DNA from 4 places in the Delftia sp. genome. Region 2 is predicted to be linked to each of the others. Evidence: predicted binding sites of a transcription regulator. Region 2 holds the regulator's gene; each other region holds the start of a gene.

Evidence for each region. The regulator LexA, encoded in region 2, represses DNA repair genes until DNA is damaged. The targets are predictions, from matches to a motif close to ACTGTATNNNNATACAGT.
Region 1: AC5I49_RS23185 (VRR-NUC domain-containing protein) is a predicted target of LexA. The motif match lies at 2,027-2,044, and genes of this name have one in related genera.
Region 3: AC5I49_RS23900 (PA0069 family radical SAM protein) is a predicted target of LexA. The motif match lies at 1,409-1,426, and genes of this name have one in related genera.
Region 4: AC5I49_RS27210 (putative DNA modification/repair radical SAM protein) is a predicted target of LexA. The motif match lies at 1,321-1,338, and genes of this name have one in related genera.

The regions. Positions count from the first base shown of each region.
Region 1 covers NZ_JCABYI010000032.1:214,623-217,922, reverse strand. Annotated here, with positions in the region: gene AC5I49_RS23190 (helicase C-terminal domain-containing protein) at 1-318, opposite strand, end outside; gene AC5I49_RS23185 (VRR-NUC domain-containing protein) at 315-1,991, opposite strand; gene AC5I49_RS23180 (DUF2191 domain-containing protein) at 2,213-2,410, shown strand; gene AC5I49_RS23175 (hypothetical protein) at 2,486-3,193, opposite strand; gene AC5I49_RS23170 (Com family DNA-binding transcriptional regulator) at 3,203-3,300, opposite strand, start outside.
Region 2 covers NZ_JCABYI010000004.1:351,866-355,165, forward strand. Annotated here, with positions in the region: gene AC5I49_RS03425 (MFS transporter) at 1-646, shown strand, start outside; gene AC5I49_RS03430 (hypothetical protein) at 730-1,137, opposite strand; gene lexA (transcriptional repressor LexA) at 1,300-1,974, opposite strand; gene AC5I49_RS03440 (asparaginase) at 2,073-3,062, shown strand; gene adk (adenylate kinase) at 3,153-3,300, opposite strand, start outside.
Region 3 covers NZ_JCABYI010000033.1:134,006-137,305, forward strand. Annotated here, with positions in the region: gene AC5I49_RS23890 (acyltransferase family protein) at 1-660, shown strand, start outside; gene rnk (nucleoside diphosphate kinase regulator) at 734-1,138, opposite strand; gene AC5I49_RS23900 (PA0069 family radical SAM protein) at 1,433-2,575, shown strand; gene AC5I49_RS23905 (LysR substrate-binding domain-containing protein) at 2,592-3,300, opposite strand, start outside.
Region 4 covers NZ_JCABYI010000038.1:97,000-100,299, forward strand. Annotated here, with positions in the region: gene AC5I49_RS27205 (SWIM zinc finger family protein) at 1-828, opposite strand, end outside; gene AC5I49_RS27210 (putative DNA modification/repair radical SAM protein) at 1,340-2,659, shown strand; gene AC5I49_RS27215 (TIGR03915 family putative DNA repair protein) at 2,675-3,300, shown strand, end outside.

The sequences.
Region 1 (3,300 bases), on a different contig from region 2:
GGCGTAGATGCGCGCCTGGGCCCAGTGCAGGGCGCGGTGGTGGGCGCGCACGCCCTCGATCTGGCCCCGGTAGGTCTTGATTTCCTCGAGCTGGCCAGCCCCGGCGTCGAAGCCGTCGGCGCGGCCGCGCACGCGCAGGTCGCCGTATTCACCGGCCAGGCTGATCTCGGTCTCGTAGTCCTTGCCCCTGCGCGACTGCACCAGGCTGTGGCCGGCCATGCCCTCCAGTGCGCTGGGCGCGGGCGTGAAGCGCAGGTCCAGGTCGCCCGCGCGCGCCGTGAACTCGCACAGCGCGCGCACGGCCACGGTGTAGCTCACGCGGCCTCTCCCAGCGGCTGGCCGCGCCACTGGACATGGCACACGCGCACGGGAATGCCGTGCTCGGCACAGTACTGCAGCCAGCGGATCTGGTTGTCCTGCAGCTTGTCGCCGGGGGCCTTGGCCTCGACCAGTTCGTAGCGGCGCTCGGCCGGCCAGAAACGCACCAGATCGGGAAAGCCCGTGCGGTTGGCCTGCACGTCGCGCAGCAGCCGCGCAAAGAACAGCTTGAGGTGGGCGGCCGGAATGCAGTCCAGCGCCAGCGCAAGCAGCGGCGCGCTCAGCGTGCCCCAGAACACGAAGGGCGACTGCAGGCCCTGCTTGTCGGCATGGCGCTGCACGATGACCTCGCGCCAGCTGCCATCGTCCAGATGCGCCAGGCATTCCTCGAACAAGGCTGCGCGCCGCTGCACGAAGTCGGGCGCGGACAGGTCGGCCGGGCCGCTCTGGAACGGGTGGAAGAAGGCGCCCGGCAGCGGCGCGAAGATGGCCGGCCAGCACAGCAGGCCGAACAGCGAGTTGATGAGCGCGTTCTCCACGTAGAACACCGGCGCGGAGTCGCTGTGCCAATGGTCGCGCAGCACGTATTCGACCGATGCGGGCCGCGCCGGCAGCTCCAGCTCCACGTCCATGCGCATCTGCGCCACCACGGGCGCCAGCGCCGCCGCACGCCCGCGTGCGCCCTGCCCCAGGCTGCGGCGCAGGCGCGGCAGCATGCGCGCCACGCGCTGCAGCTCCTCGTCGCTCTCGGGCTGGGCCTGGGCGGCCTGGGCCAGCGCCATGGCATCGGCAAAGCGCTCCATGCGCTCGTACACACGCATGCGCCGGTGGCGGGCGCCGGGGTAGCGGCTTTGCGCATAGGCCTGCTCGGCACGCTCCCAGTCCTGCATGCGTTCGCAGGCCTGGCCTATGCGCAGCAGCACCTTGGCGCGGCGCTGCTCCAGCCAGGCATTGCCGCTGGCGCAGCCGGCCACCTGCTGCAGCAGCGCATCGATCTCCACGCCCTCATCCAGCGCCGCGCGGCAGGCCTGCAGGGCCAGGTAGCCATCGACATCGTCACGCGACTGGAAGGCCCGTGACGCCGCATCGAAGGCCACGGCCTCGTAGCGGAACACGCCCAGGTCGGCCAGCACGAATTCCGACCAGTCCTGGTAGAGGTTGCCGAAGAACATCAGCCGAAAGCGCTCGCACAGCGCGCCCACCATCACGCGCCAGGCGGCTTCGCCGGCTCCGACGCCCTGGGGCTGCCACTGCGCATAGGGCCTGGGCGCCTCGTGCAGGGGCTGCAGGGCCTGCAAAAGCTCGGCCTTGCGCAGGCCTGAGTGAACGGGTGCGCCTGCGAACAGCTGCAGCAGCTCGGGCTTGGTGTGCAGCGCAAACAGCTCCTCCAGCGCCATGGGGTGGTCCGCGTCCAGCCAGCCCATCTCCAGCAGGGGCGCGGCCGCGTCGGCAATGCCGGGAATCTCTTCGTACACCAGCTTGCCGGCCCGAAACCAGGGCCCGCGCCGCATCAGCAAACGCACCATCAGCGCCTGCGAGGGCTGGGGCAGCTGCGTGAAACGGGTGAGGAATGCCTGCTCGGGCGCGTCCAGCAGATCGCCGTAACGCTGGCCAATCCAGTCCAGCGCGCGCTGGAAGTTGTGCAGGTAGTAGAAGCGGTGGGGAGGGAGCATGGGCCTGGCAGATCGGGCAGCCAGGCCGCTCGAAAACTGTATCTTTATACAGTCATCATAGCAAAACAGGAGTGACCACTTCGGAGGGAAGCGCGCTTGTCTGCAGGCTGGCGCAAGCCCAGAATTGCATCTGTTTTGATGACAGAGGGCCCGCCATGCGGATCACCGTGACGATCGACGATGCCTTGTACGAATAAGCCCTGAAGATGCTGGAGCCAGGCATGGACGAGGCAGCTCTGTTCCAACAGGTCCTCAGAACTTTCGTGAGGGTGCAGGCAGTCAAACGCCTCGCAGCACTTGGCGGCAGGGCAACCGATATGCCGGATTCCCAGGAGATTGCGTATCGCTGGCCCTCGCCTACAGACTGGCTTTCCACCAAAGGCAGCACGATGCGCAACGCATGGCAGCATGCGTATTGACCACCCCCTGCCAGGAGGACCAGGGCATGGCGGCGATACGGCTACACGCTGCCCTGGGACCCGCTCTCAGATCACTTACGGATTGGCTATCACCTCGTCAGCATCCGACCAATAGCTGATCAGGCGTGTATAGACAAAGCCGGCGGCAGGCTTGTTGGGATCACTGATGCTGAACAACACCACCTTGCCTGCGTCACGGGAGTCATAGTTGGCCGAGTAATCCGACCAGAAGGTTGGCAGGCTGAATACGGTCTGGCCCGTACTCTTGTCCGTTGCCCGGACTGCGTGGCCGATGCTGCCGTTCTTGGAAATGCTTTCGATCACCAGTCGATACCAGCGCAGTTCCTCGAGCTTGGCCTCGCCGATGGCACCACGCGGATATTGAGCGGACGGACGATGGTGCGAGTCACCGTTGTCCTTGGTGTTGGTGATCTCAATTTCCTCAAGCGCCACGCTGCCTGGCGAATAGCCCCAATTGCCCGCAATGACAGCACCGCCACGGTTGTCACCCGCCACACTGTATGAGCCTTTGTGCCTGGCAATGATGCCCATGTGGCAAGCGGCCAGATAGCCATCGCTGAAGCGCACATCCATCACGATGGTGTGGCGGTTGTTGGCAGGGTTGTAGTTGGCAGGACGCCCCGTGTTGTCGAACACGAGCGCATGCGGATTGATATGCCGCGAATCGTAAACAAGAGGGAAACCCGTCGTGCTTTTGTACTGCTGGATGTTGTCCGGCGGCATGTACTGATCCGAGACGAGAACCTTGGAAACTTGAGCCATGGAGGCCTCCTATTCAATGGATGGAGTCGAAGGCGCTCGGCGGCACTCGGGTGGGGGGTTCGCTTGGACCCTCAGGGAATTCAACGTGCCGCAACGCGGGCACTTGA
Region 2 (3,300 bases):
TGGAGCCAAGGACCATTGCGCCACCCGGCGCCCGGCCGTGGCGCAGGGCGAATTGCCCGCCAACCACTGGCGCGCCTTCTTCCTGCTGTGCGGGGTCATCGTCTGCTGGTCGATTCCCTATGTGACGGTGCTGTCCACCCTGCCCATGTTCGTGACGCGCGAGCTGGGCGGCTCGGACTTCATGGGAGCGGCCACGCTGACCTCATTCACAGCCGCTGCGGCGGTGGGCACTTTGCTGGGGGGCACGCTTGCAGATCGCCGGGGGCGCATGCAGGCCATCCGCGCCGGCTACCTGTTGGCATTGCCTGCTCTGGCGGCCCTGGCCCTGGCCTCCACGCCATGGATGGCGCTGGCCTGCACCATGGCCCTGGGCGTGTGCATGTTTCTTCCGTTTGCCGCCCAGGTCACGCTGGCCCAGGACTATCTGCCGCGCAACCAAGCCACGGCCAGCGGGCTGACCCTGGGGCTGGCCATGTCGATAGGCGGCATGGTGGCGCCGTTGTTCGGCATGCTGTCCGATGCGCGCGGACTGCGTTTTTCGTTGAGCGTCGTGCTGTGCATTCTGTGCGTTGCCGCGGCGCAGGCGTGGTGCATGCGCAATCGGCGCAGCGAGGGGAGTGCTGCACCGGCGGCTGTCAGGGCCTGATGCGCAGCCCCTGCCGCTGGGCAAGGCAAGAGACAGGCCCGGGCTCTCGCAGACCGGGTGGACGGGTTGGTCTCAGGGCGACCTCAGGCCGGTGTCTGCGCGCCGTGCGCTTCCATGCGTTCCAGGGCGGCACAGACATCGGCCATGCGGCCCGAGATGAACAGGCATTCGGGCTGCTCCTGCGGCGAGCGCTGGATGATGCGCAGACCCGAAGGCAGGGCCTGATCTGCCGGAAGGGAGGGCAGTTCGGGTTGCAGGGGCAGCAGCAGCTGCGCATCCCTGTGTTCTGGTAGCCGTGCTGACTTGCTGCGCCGCTGCTGGCTGCGGCGGCGGGCCTTGCTGAAGGACAGGATGGTCGCCTGCTCGGATTGCACAGGCGATTCGGGCTGGATGGTGCGCATGGCGGGCTCCATGGCGGCGGCGGGCAGGCGAATGCCCTGTGCCAGGCGCAGGAAGGACAGAGAAGACAGTGTTGGCAGAGCGAATCCCATGTGACGACTCCTGTTGGCGTATTTCAAAGAGGCATGGACACAGGCAGGATTGCGGTTTGCGGGCAAAGCTCCGCCCAGGGCGAAGCTGCAAGGCTTCGCGCCTACCACCTGGGCGGTGCATGAAGTAGGGGGTGGCAACCCGTGCAGGGCTGCCTGTCCGGCTTACATGGACATGCTGTTGCGGATCAGCCCCACGGCCAGGCCTTCAATGGCAAAGGCCTCTTCGGGAGCGACGCGGATCACCGGGTAATCGGGGTTTTCCGGCAGGAGCTCCACGCCCTGCGTGGTGCGGCGCAGGCGCTTGACGGTGACTTCATCTCCCAGGCGTGCCACGACGATCTGCCCGTTGCGGGCTTCATGCGCGGACTGCACGGCAAGCAGATCGCCGTCCATGATGCCCGCGTCGCGCATGGACATGCCGCGCACGCGCAGCAGATAGTCCGGGCGGACCTGGAACAGGCTGGGTTCGACGGAATAGGTCTGGTCGATATGTTCCTGGGCGAGAATGGGCGAGCCCGCCGCAACGCGGCCCACCAGCGGCAGCATCAGCGGCGCCAGGGCCGACAGCGGCAGCCCGAAGCTGGTGCCGCGTGCGGCATTGATGTTGCGCACGGTGTCGGTACGCAGGCGAATGCCGCGGGAGGTGCCGCTGACCAGTTCGATCACGCCTTTGCGGGCCAGGGCCTGCAGGTGTTCCTCTGCTGCGTTGGCGGACTTGAAGCCCAGCGTGTTGGCGATTTCCGCGCGGGTGGGGGGCGCGCCCGTGCGGGAGATGGCGGCCTGGATCAGGTCCAGGATCTGTTGCTGGCGGGCGGTGAGCTTGGGATGGTCGAGCATGGCGTGCGTCCGGTCCTTGAATTCAGATGGCAGGCAGAGAAGTCATCTGATGATTTATACAGTATCTGTATTTTTAACCAGTTTTCCAAGAGGTGCAAGTGGGGCAGTCAAAGTTGGTGATTCTTGGCACGGGCGGCACCATCGCCGGCCGGGCGGATTCGCAGTCGCAGGCAGTGGGATACAAGGCCGGACAGATCACGGTGCAGTCGCTGCTCGATGCCGTGCCGGATCTGGAGCAGCAGGCGCTGGGGCCTGTGCAGACGCAGCAGATCGCGCAGGTGGACAGCAAGGATATGGACTGGCCCGTGTGGCGCGCGTTGCTGCGTGCCTGCACGCAGGCGCTGGAGGATGCGGACACACGCGCCGTGGTGATCACGCATGGAACGGACACGCTGGAAGAGACGGCCTGGCTGCTGCACAGCCTGCTGCCTGCCGCCAAGCCCATCGTGCTCACTTGCGCCATGCGCCCGGCCACGGCCCTGCTGGCCGACGGACCGCAGAATCTGCGCGATGCCGTGACCGTGGCCGCCAGCGGCGGGCGCAGCGGTGTGTGGGTGGTGGCCGGCGGCGAGGTGCATGCGGCGGCCCAGGTGCAAAAGGTCCAACCTTACCGACTGCAGGCCATGCGCTCCATGGAAGGTGGCCCGCAGGCCGTGGTGGAGGAAGGACGCGTGCGCTGGCTGGTGCCTGATGCGCCGGTCACGCCGGTCGCCCCCGTTGCGCGGATGGTGATTTCCGCTCCCGCGCTGTCTGATCTGCTGGCGCTGGATGAGCTGCCCTGGGTCGAGGTGGTGTTCAGCGGTGCCCTGGCGCGAGCCTGCGGCGTGGATGCGCTGGTGGCCGCAGGCGTGCGCGGCATCGTGGTGGCCGGCACGGGCAATGCGACCGTTCACGAAAGCATGGAAGCAGCCTTGCTGCGTGCGCGCGACAAAGGCGTCTGGATCTGGCGGGGCACGCGCTGCGCCGAAGGCCTGCCCGTTGCCTCGGGGCTTGGCACGGACCCCGCAGAGGCCGATCTGGTCCAACTGCCCGTGGCCAAGGCGCGGATTGCCATGATGCTGGCGCTGGCCGTGCAGCCGCGCGACTGATCCTCCGGGCGTCGCCGGCGCTTCAGATGCAGGCCGGCAACAAAAAAGCACCCGGCGGGTGCTTTTCTGGGGTCTGGCGCATGGCCTGCGTCATTCAGCCAGTGCTGCGAGGGCGCGCTGGGTGATGTCTTCCACCGAGCCCAGGCCGCTGATGGCGCGGTACTTGGGGGCTGCTGCGGCTTCCTTCTCGGCCCAGGCGCGGTAGTAGTCCACCAGCGGGCGGGTCTGGCTGCTGTAG
Region 3 (3,300 bases), on a different contig from region 2:
GGCACGCGCTGGGGCGGCGCCTTGCTGCGCCGCCGCTTCGGTGGCCAGGCGCTGTCGCGCTGCTGGCCCTGGACGCTGAGCGTGGCGCAGGCGCTGGTGGTGATCGGCGTGGCGGCCTCGCTGCTGGGCTTCAATCTGGATGCGCAATGGGATGTGTGGGCGCCGTACTTCTTTGGCGCCTACGGCCTGGGCATGCTGGCGTACTGGGCCGCGCATGCGGACAAGTCCTCGACGGCCTGGAGCTGGTCCCTGCTGATCGTGGCCCTGGTCGTGGCGGCGCTGGCACTGGAGTGGCGCGACCGCATCGCGCTGGCCGGTGCCACGGCGCTGGCCCTGGTCGCGGCCATGCGCAGCCCCGCGTTTGCCCAGGCACAAGGCTGGGCGCCGCTGCGCCGGCTGGGCAAGATTTCGTACTCGGTGTTTCTCGTGCACTTCTCGGTCTGCCTGCTGGTCAACGCCGTGGAAAGCCATTTCTGGCCGCAGTCCATTCCCGCCGCCCTGCTGGGCATGTGCACGGCCTTTGCGCTGTCGATTGCGGCCGGTCATCTGCTGTACGAGCGCGTGGAGCGCCACGTTCCCAGCTGGCACATGGCGCTGCGCTGGCAGGCCGGCCTGGTGGGCACCGGCCTGATCGCGGCATTTGTGGCGGGCCTGCGCTGAGGTGCGGTGCGTCAGTCCACAAACAACAAAGGCAGCCGGTGGGCTGCCTTTTTCGCTTCACGCCGGTCGGCGTTCAACGGTGCAGCTCGCCTGCGCTTTCCGGCTGGAACTCGATGGCATCCACGCGCACGGTGACCTGGCCCGAGGGGCCGGGCATGCGGGACTGGTCGCCCACGCTCAGGCCCAGCAGGGCAATGCCCACGGGCGCGAACACCGACACCTTGTCGGCGCTGCCATCCATCTCCTTGGGATAGACCAAGGTCAGCGTATTGGTCTTGCCCGACTCCAGCAGCGTGAAGCGCACCGTGGAATTCATGGTCACCACGTTGGGCGGCATTTCCTTGGGCTCGAGCACGTCGGCACGGTCCAGCTCGGCCTCGAGCGCCTCGCGGCCGGGAAAGGCGGGCTGCTTGTCCAGCAGGGCCTCGATGCGTTCCAGGTCCAGGGACGAAAGAATGATGTGGGGCTTGCGCTCCATGGTGTTGGCTCCCTTGTGTGCTTGCGCCGTGGCTGCAATGAAGGGCAGCGGCGCCCAAACGGACAAAAGCCCGGGCAACGCGGTTGTCCGGGCCAAGGCATCTTCAGAAAAGAGAAAAGCACCAAGTTGGTGCGATAAGGCCATTGTGCAGGCCCGTGCGCGTTCTGCCAAGCGAACCCGCACGGTGCGGTGCGGATTGGCGCGGGCACTTGCCAAGCCGGCAAAACCCACTTCGCAACCGCAGGCATGCGGGGAGTGCTTGTTGGTATGACTGTATTTTTATACAGTTGCTTCATGCTTTCCAGTCCTCCCACGCCTCATCACGACACGGCCCGGGTGCCCCTGCACCCCATCAAGGGCCGGGGCGCAGCCAGCCAACTGGCACACCGCTTCACCACCGATCCGCGCGAGGCCTTTGACGACGGCTGGGGCAGTCTTGAGGCGCCGGCCGAAGGCGAAGAGGCCGCTGCGCTGCGCACCGAACTGCGCTGGGAGCAGGCCCGCTCGGCGCTGAGCCGCCACCAGTCGCCCGACCTGCCGTTTCACATGGGGCTCAATCCCTACCGGGGCTGCGAGCATGGCTGCATCTATTGCTATGCCCGGCCCACGCACAGCTACCTGGGCTGGTCGCCGGGGCTGGACTTCGAGACCCGGCTCATCGCCAAGCAGAACCTGCCAGAGCTGCTGCGCGCCGAGCTGTCGCGCGCCAGCCATGTGGCCGCGCCCGTGATGCTGGGCTCGGTCACCGACTGCTACCAGCCCATAGAGCGCGAGCTGGGGCTGACGCGCCGCCTGATCGAAGTGCTGGCCGAGGCGCGCCACCCGTTTTCCATCGTCACCAAGGGCAGCGGGGTGGAGCGTGACCTGGACCTGCTGGCCCCGCTGGCGCGCCAGGGCCTGGCCTCGGTGCACATCACGCTGACCACGCTGGATGCCGACCTGGCCCGCCACCTGGAGCCGCGCGCCGCCGCGCCGTACCGCCGGCTGCGCAGCATCCGCGCGTTGACCGAGGCGGGCGTGCCCGTGGGCGTGAGCCTGGCACCGCAGATTCCCTTCATCAACGAAGACCTGGAGAAGGTGCTGGAGGCGGCCGCCGACGCAGGCGCGCGCCACGCCTTCTATGCCGTGCTGCGCCTGCCCTGGGAAGTGGCGCCGCTGTTCGAGCAATGGCTGCAGGTGCACTACCCCGACCGCGCCCGCCGCGTGATGGAGCGCGTGCGCGACCTGCACGGCATCCAGGGCGAGCAGCGCGAGGCCGGCCGCGTGTACAACGCCGAGTTCGGCCAGCGCATGAAAGGTACTGGCCACTGGGCCGAGCTGCTGCGCCAGCGCTTCGCCCTGGCCTGCCGTCGGTATGGATTCAACCGCGAGCCGCTGCGGCTCGATTGCAGCCTCTACCATCCGTCGCTGCTGCTGCCGCAGCGCAGTCTGTTCTGAGCGCGGACCGGCAGGCTCAAACCGCCTCCAGAAACGACCTCACCAGCAGGCTGTCGCTGCGCTCGCGCATGCAATAGACATAGGTGGTGGTGCTGGCCGGGTCGCCCGCGATGCGCAGCGGGCGAAAGCGCGGGTCGGGGATGAATTCGGCTTCGGACACGGCGCCCAGTCCCAGGCCGCGCGCCACGGCTTCGCGTATGGCTTCGCGGCTGCCGATCTCCAGTTCGGTGCGCGGCTGCACGCCGGCGGCCTGCAGCACCGATTCCAGCGCGGTGCGCGTGGTCGAGCCGTGCTCGCGCAGCAGCAGAGGCTGGCCCTGCAGTTCGGACAGCGCGATTTCGCTGCGCCGCGCGAAGGGATGGGCGACATGGGCGAACAGGATGATGGCGTGGCGCGCGTACTCGCGCGCCAGCAGCTCCGGGCGGTCGTAGAGGCCGGCGAGCACGGCCACGTCGGTGTCGTAGCGTTCCAGGTCGGCCAGCACCTGCTGCGAGTTGCCCATGCGGATGGACAGCTGCATGCCCGGGTGCCGTGCGCGGTAGGCGGCCACCATTTCGATCACATGGAAGGGCCCCACGGCGCCGATCTTGAGCTCGCCCTGGTGCAGCTGCCCCGAGTCGCGGAGGAAGAATTCGGCCTCGGCCTCCAGCGCCATGATTTTCTGCGCCATGGGCAGCAGTCTGGCGCCTGCGCCCGTGAGCGTCATGCGGTAGCCGCGGCGGTGG
Region 4 (3,300 bases), on a different contig from region 2:
GCGCTCCATGAGCCGGCCTTCGCGCTCGATCATGCGCAGGCCGGCCACCAGCCATTCGTCCTCGACCAGATGGCCGCGGGCCTGCACTTCGGCCTTGTCCATGGGCCAGCCCAGCGCGGCCATCACGTCGGCCTTGACCTCGGGGCTCAGCGATTCACGGCGGCGCACGGCGTCGATGATCAGCTGCCAGTGGCCCAGCTGCACCAGCATGTCGCGCGGCCAGTCGCGGTGGCTGTCCACCAGATCCCGGCAGTCCTTGATGCGCGCCGCCATGCCCGTGGCCTGCGCATCGACCATGCGCGCGGCCATGGTGTTCCAGCGCTGGCGCATCTGGGAATCGCCGGCCTGGTTGGCCAGGCCCGCGCGCACCATGTCCTGCATCCATAGCGACAGTTCCTGCAGGCCCGCCTCGACCTTGTCCCAGCGCTTGTCTTCGCGCCTGGCCTGCTGCCTGGCCGCAACCTCGGGATCGGGTGGCGGCTCGGCCGCCGCGGCGGCTGCCTTGGCCTCCTTCTTCTCGGCCTTTTCCTGGCGGCTGTCCAGCCAGGTCTGCACCCAGGCCGGTGGATCGCCGCCCTCGGTGACCTGGCCGCCCGCACGCATCAGCATCAGCGCCAGCCCATGCTTGCAGGGGAACTTGCGGCTGGGGCAAGAGCATTTGAAGGAGGGGCCCGACAGGTCCACCTGGGTCTGGTAGGGCTTGCTGCCGCTGCCCTGGCACTCGCCCCACACCGCCACATCGTTGGCACCCATGGTGGGCCATTTGGCGGGCGATTGCAGCCCCTTGGCGGCCTTGCTGGAGGAAGCGTCCGGCGATAGCGCCAGCACTTCGCTCTCTGTTCCTAATACACGCGACACCGAAGCTCCCTCTCCAAGTGTTTGTCATCGCCAGGCGCATTGAATGAAGAAACGACCGCGCCCGGCAAGCCCGAAAGCCTATCAGCAATAGTTATCGGCAATTTGAAACAAATCACAACAACGTCAAACCTCTCTCCCATGAACCGGGAACCCCATGGCGCGCAGCCAGCTGCGCTATATCAGCGCATGCATTGATGGCACCAAGCCGTACCAGCCTTCAGGCATTGCAAAAAGACGCAGGAAACACGCATTCACCATTTCCTGCGATGCACATCGCCACCCATTGAAAGCAAGCACTCATTCCGCACTGAAAACGGTTTCATTCCATTGCACTGGCAACCATTGCAATCCGCTGGCCATTGCGATAGCCCGACAGTGCGTTCAAACCGGAGCCAGGCAAGGCCGGACCAGACCCTGGCTGGGGGATGGGCTCTCGAAAAACCGGATGTGCCAGGCAAATATACTGTATATTCATACAGCCATGGAGCTGCAACGCAAACTTTTCATCCTCGCCGACGCCGCCAAGTACGACGCCAGCTGCGCCTCCAGCGGATCGCAGGGGCGCGACTCGCTGGACGGCAAGGGCATGGGCTCGGTCACCGGCATGGGCATCTGCCACAGCTATGCGCCCGACGGGCGCTGCATCTCGCTGCTCAAGATCCTGCTGACCAATGTCTGCATCTTCGACTGCCGCTACTGCATCAACCGCAAGAGCTCCAACGTGCAGCGCGCCCGCTTCACGGTGGCCGAGGTGGTGCAGCTGACGCTGGACTTCTACCGGCGCAACTGCATCGAGGGGCTGTTCCTGTCCAGCGGCATCATCCGTTCCAGCGACTACACCATGGAGCAGTTGGTGGAAGTGGCCCGCCGCCTGCGCGAGGAGCATGACTTTCGCGGCTACATCCACCTCAAGACCATCCCGGATGCCGCGCCCGAATTGCTGGCCCAGGCAGGCCGCCATGCCGACCGCCTGAGCATCAATGTGGAACTGCCCACGGCCAGCGGCCTGGCGCAGTTCGCGCCCGAAAAGGACGGCCGGCGCATACGCCAGGCCATGCAGGGCGTGGACCGGCATGTGCAGGCCTGGCGCGCGGCCACGCGCGAGCAGCGCCAGGCGCAGTCCCTGCCCGGCGCGCCCGCGCAGCGCGCCGCCGTGCCGCGCTTCGCGCCGGGCGGGCAGAGCACGCAGATGATCGTGGGCGCCGACCGCGCAACCGATGCCGACATCCTCGAGTCCAGCCATACGCTGTATGCGGGCTACGGCCTGCGCCGCGTGTACTACTCGGCCTTCAGCCCCATTCCCGATGCCTCGCGCGACCTGCCGCTGCAGGCGCCGCCCCTCATGCGCGAGCACCGGCTCTACCAGGCCGACTGGCTCATGCGCTTTTACGGCTACGGGGCGGGCGAGATCGCGGCGGCCAGCCGCCACGGCATGCTGGACCTGGAGATCGACCCCAAGCTGGCCTGGGCACTGGCCAACCGCCAGCAGTTCCCCGTGGACCTCAACCGTGCGCCTCGCAGCCTGCTGCTGCGCGTGCCGGGCCTGGGCACGCAGACGGTGGAGCGCCTCCTGGCGGCGCGCCGCGTGCGCCGGCTGCGGCTGGACGACCTGCTGCGGCTGCGCGCCCCCGTGCAAAAGGCCCTGCCCTTCGTGCTGATCGACGGCCACCGCCCCCTGCTGGGCGAGACCGACTCGGCCGCGCTGCGCACGCGGCTGATCGCGCAGTCGCAGGCCAGCCAGGCCCAGACGCGGCACAGCGGCATGCGCGTGCAAAGCGCACTGCAGGCCAGCCTGTTCTAGAACCTGGAGCACGCCATGCACGGACAGGCCCTCACCATCGAACTCGACAGCCCCGACGACTGGCCCGGCTTTCGCGCAGCCTGCCGGGCGCTGCTGGCCCACGGCGCCGACCCCGCTGCGGTGCGCTGGCGGTGGCCCGACACGCGGGGTGCGCAGCCACTCGGCGCGGGGGTGGATCTGTTTTCCAGCGCGCCGCAGCAGGCCATGCCCGCCTCGGCACTCGCCGGGCTGGCCGGCCCCGGCGAGGCAGGGCTGTCCCTGTCGGACACCCAGATGTCCGCCCTGCGCCATGCCTGCATGCACCGCGCGGCGGGCCGCTTCGAGCTATGCCACCGCTGGCTGGCGCGCATGCAGGCCCGGCCCGAACTGCGGCTGGATGCGCTGGATGCGGACTGGCGCGCCATCGAGGCCCTGGCCCGCCCCGTCTCGCGCGAGATCCACAAGATGCACGCCTTCGTGCGCTTTCGGACGACCCAGCGGCAGAACCTGCCCGAGCTGCACATCGCCTGGTTCGAGCCCGAGCACCACATCGTGCGCGCGGCGGCACCCTTTTTCTGCAAGCGCTTTGCCAACATGCACTGGGCCATCCTCACGCCGCAATGCAGCGTGCACTGGGACGGCCATGCGCTGCGCCTGGCGCC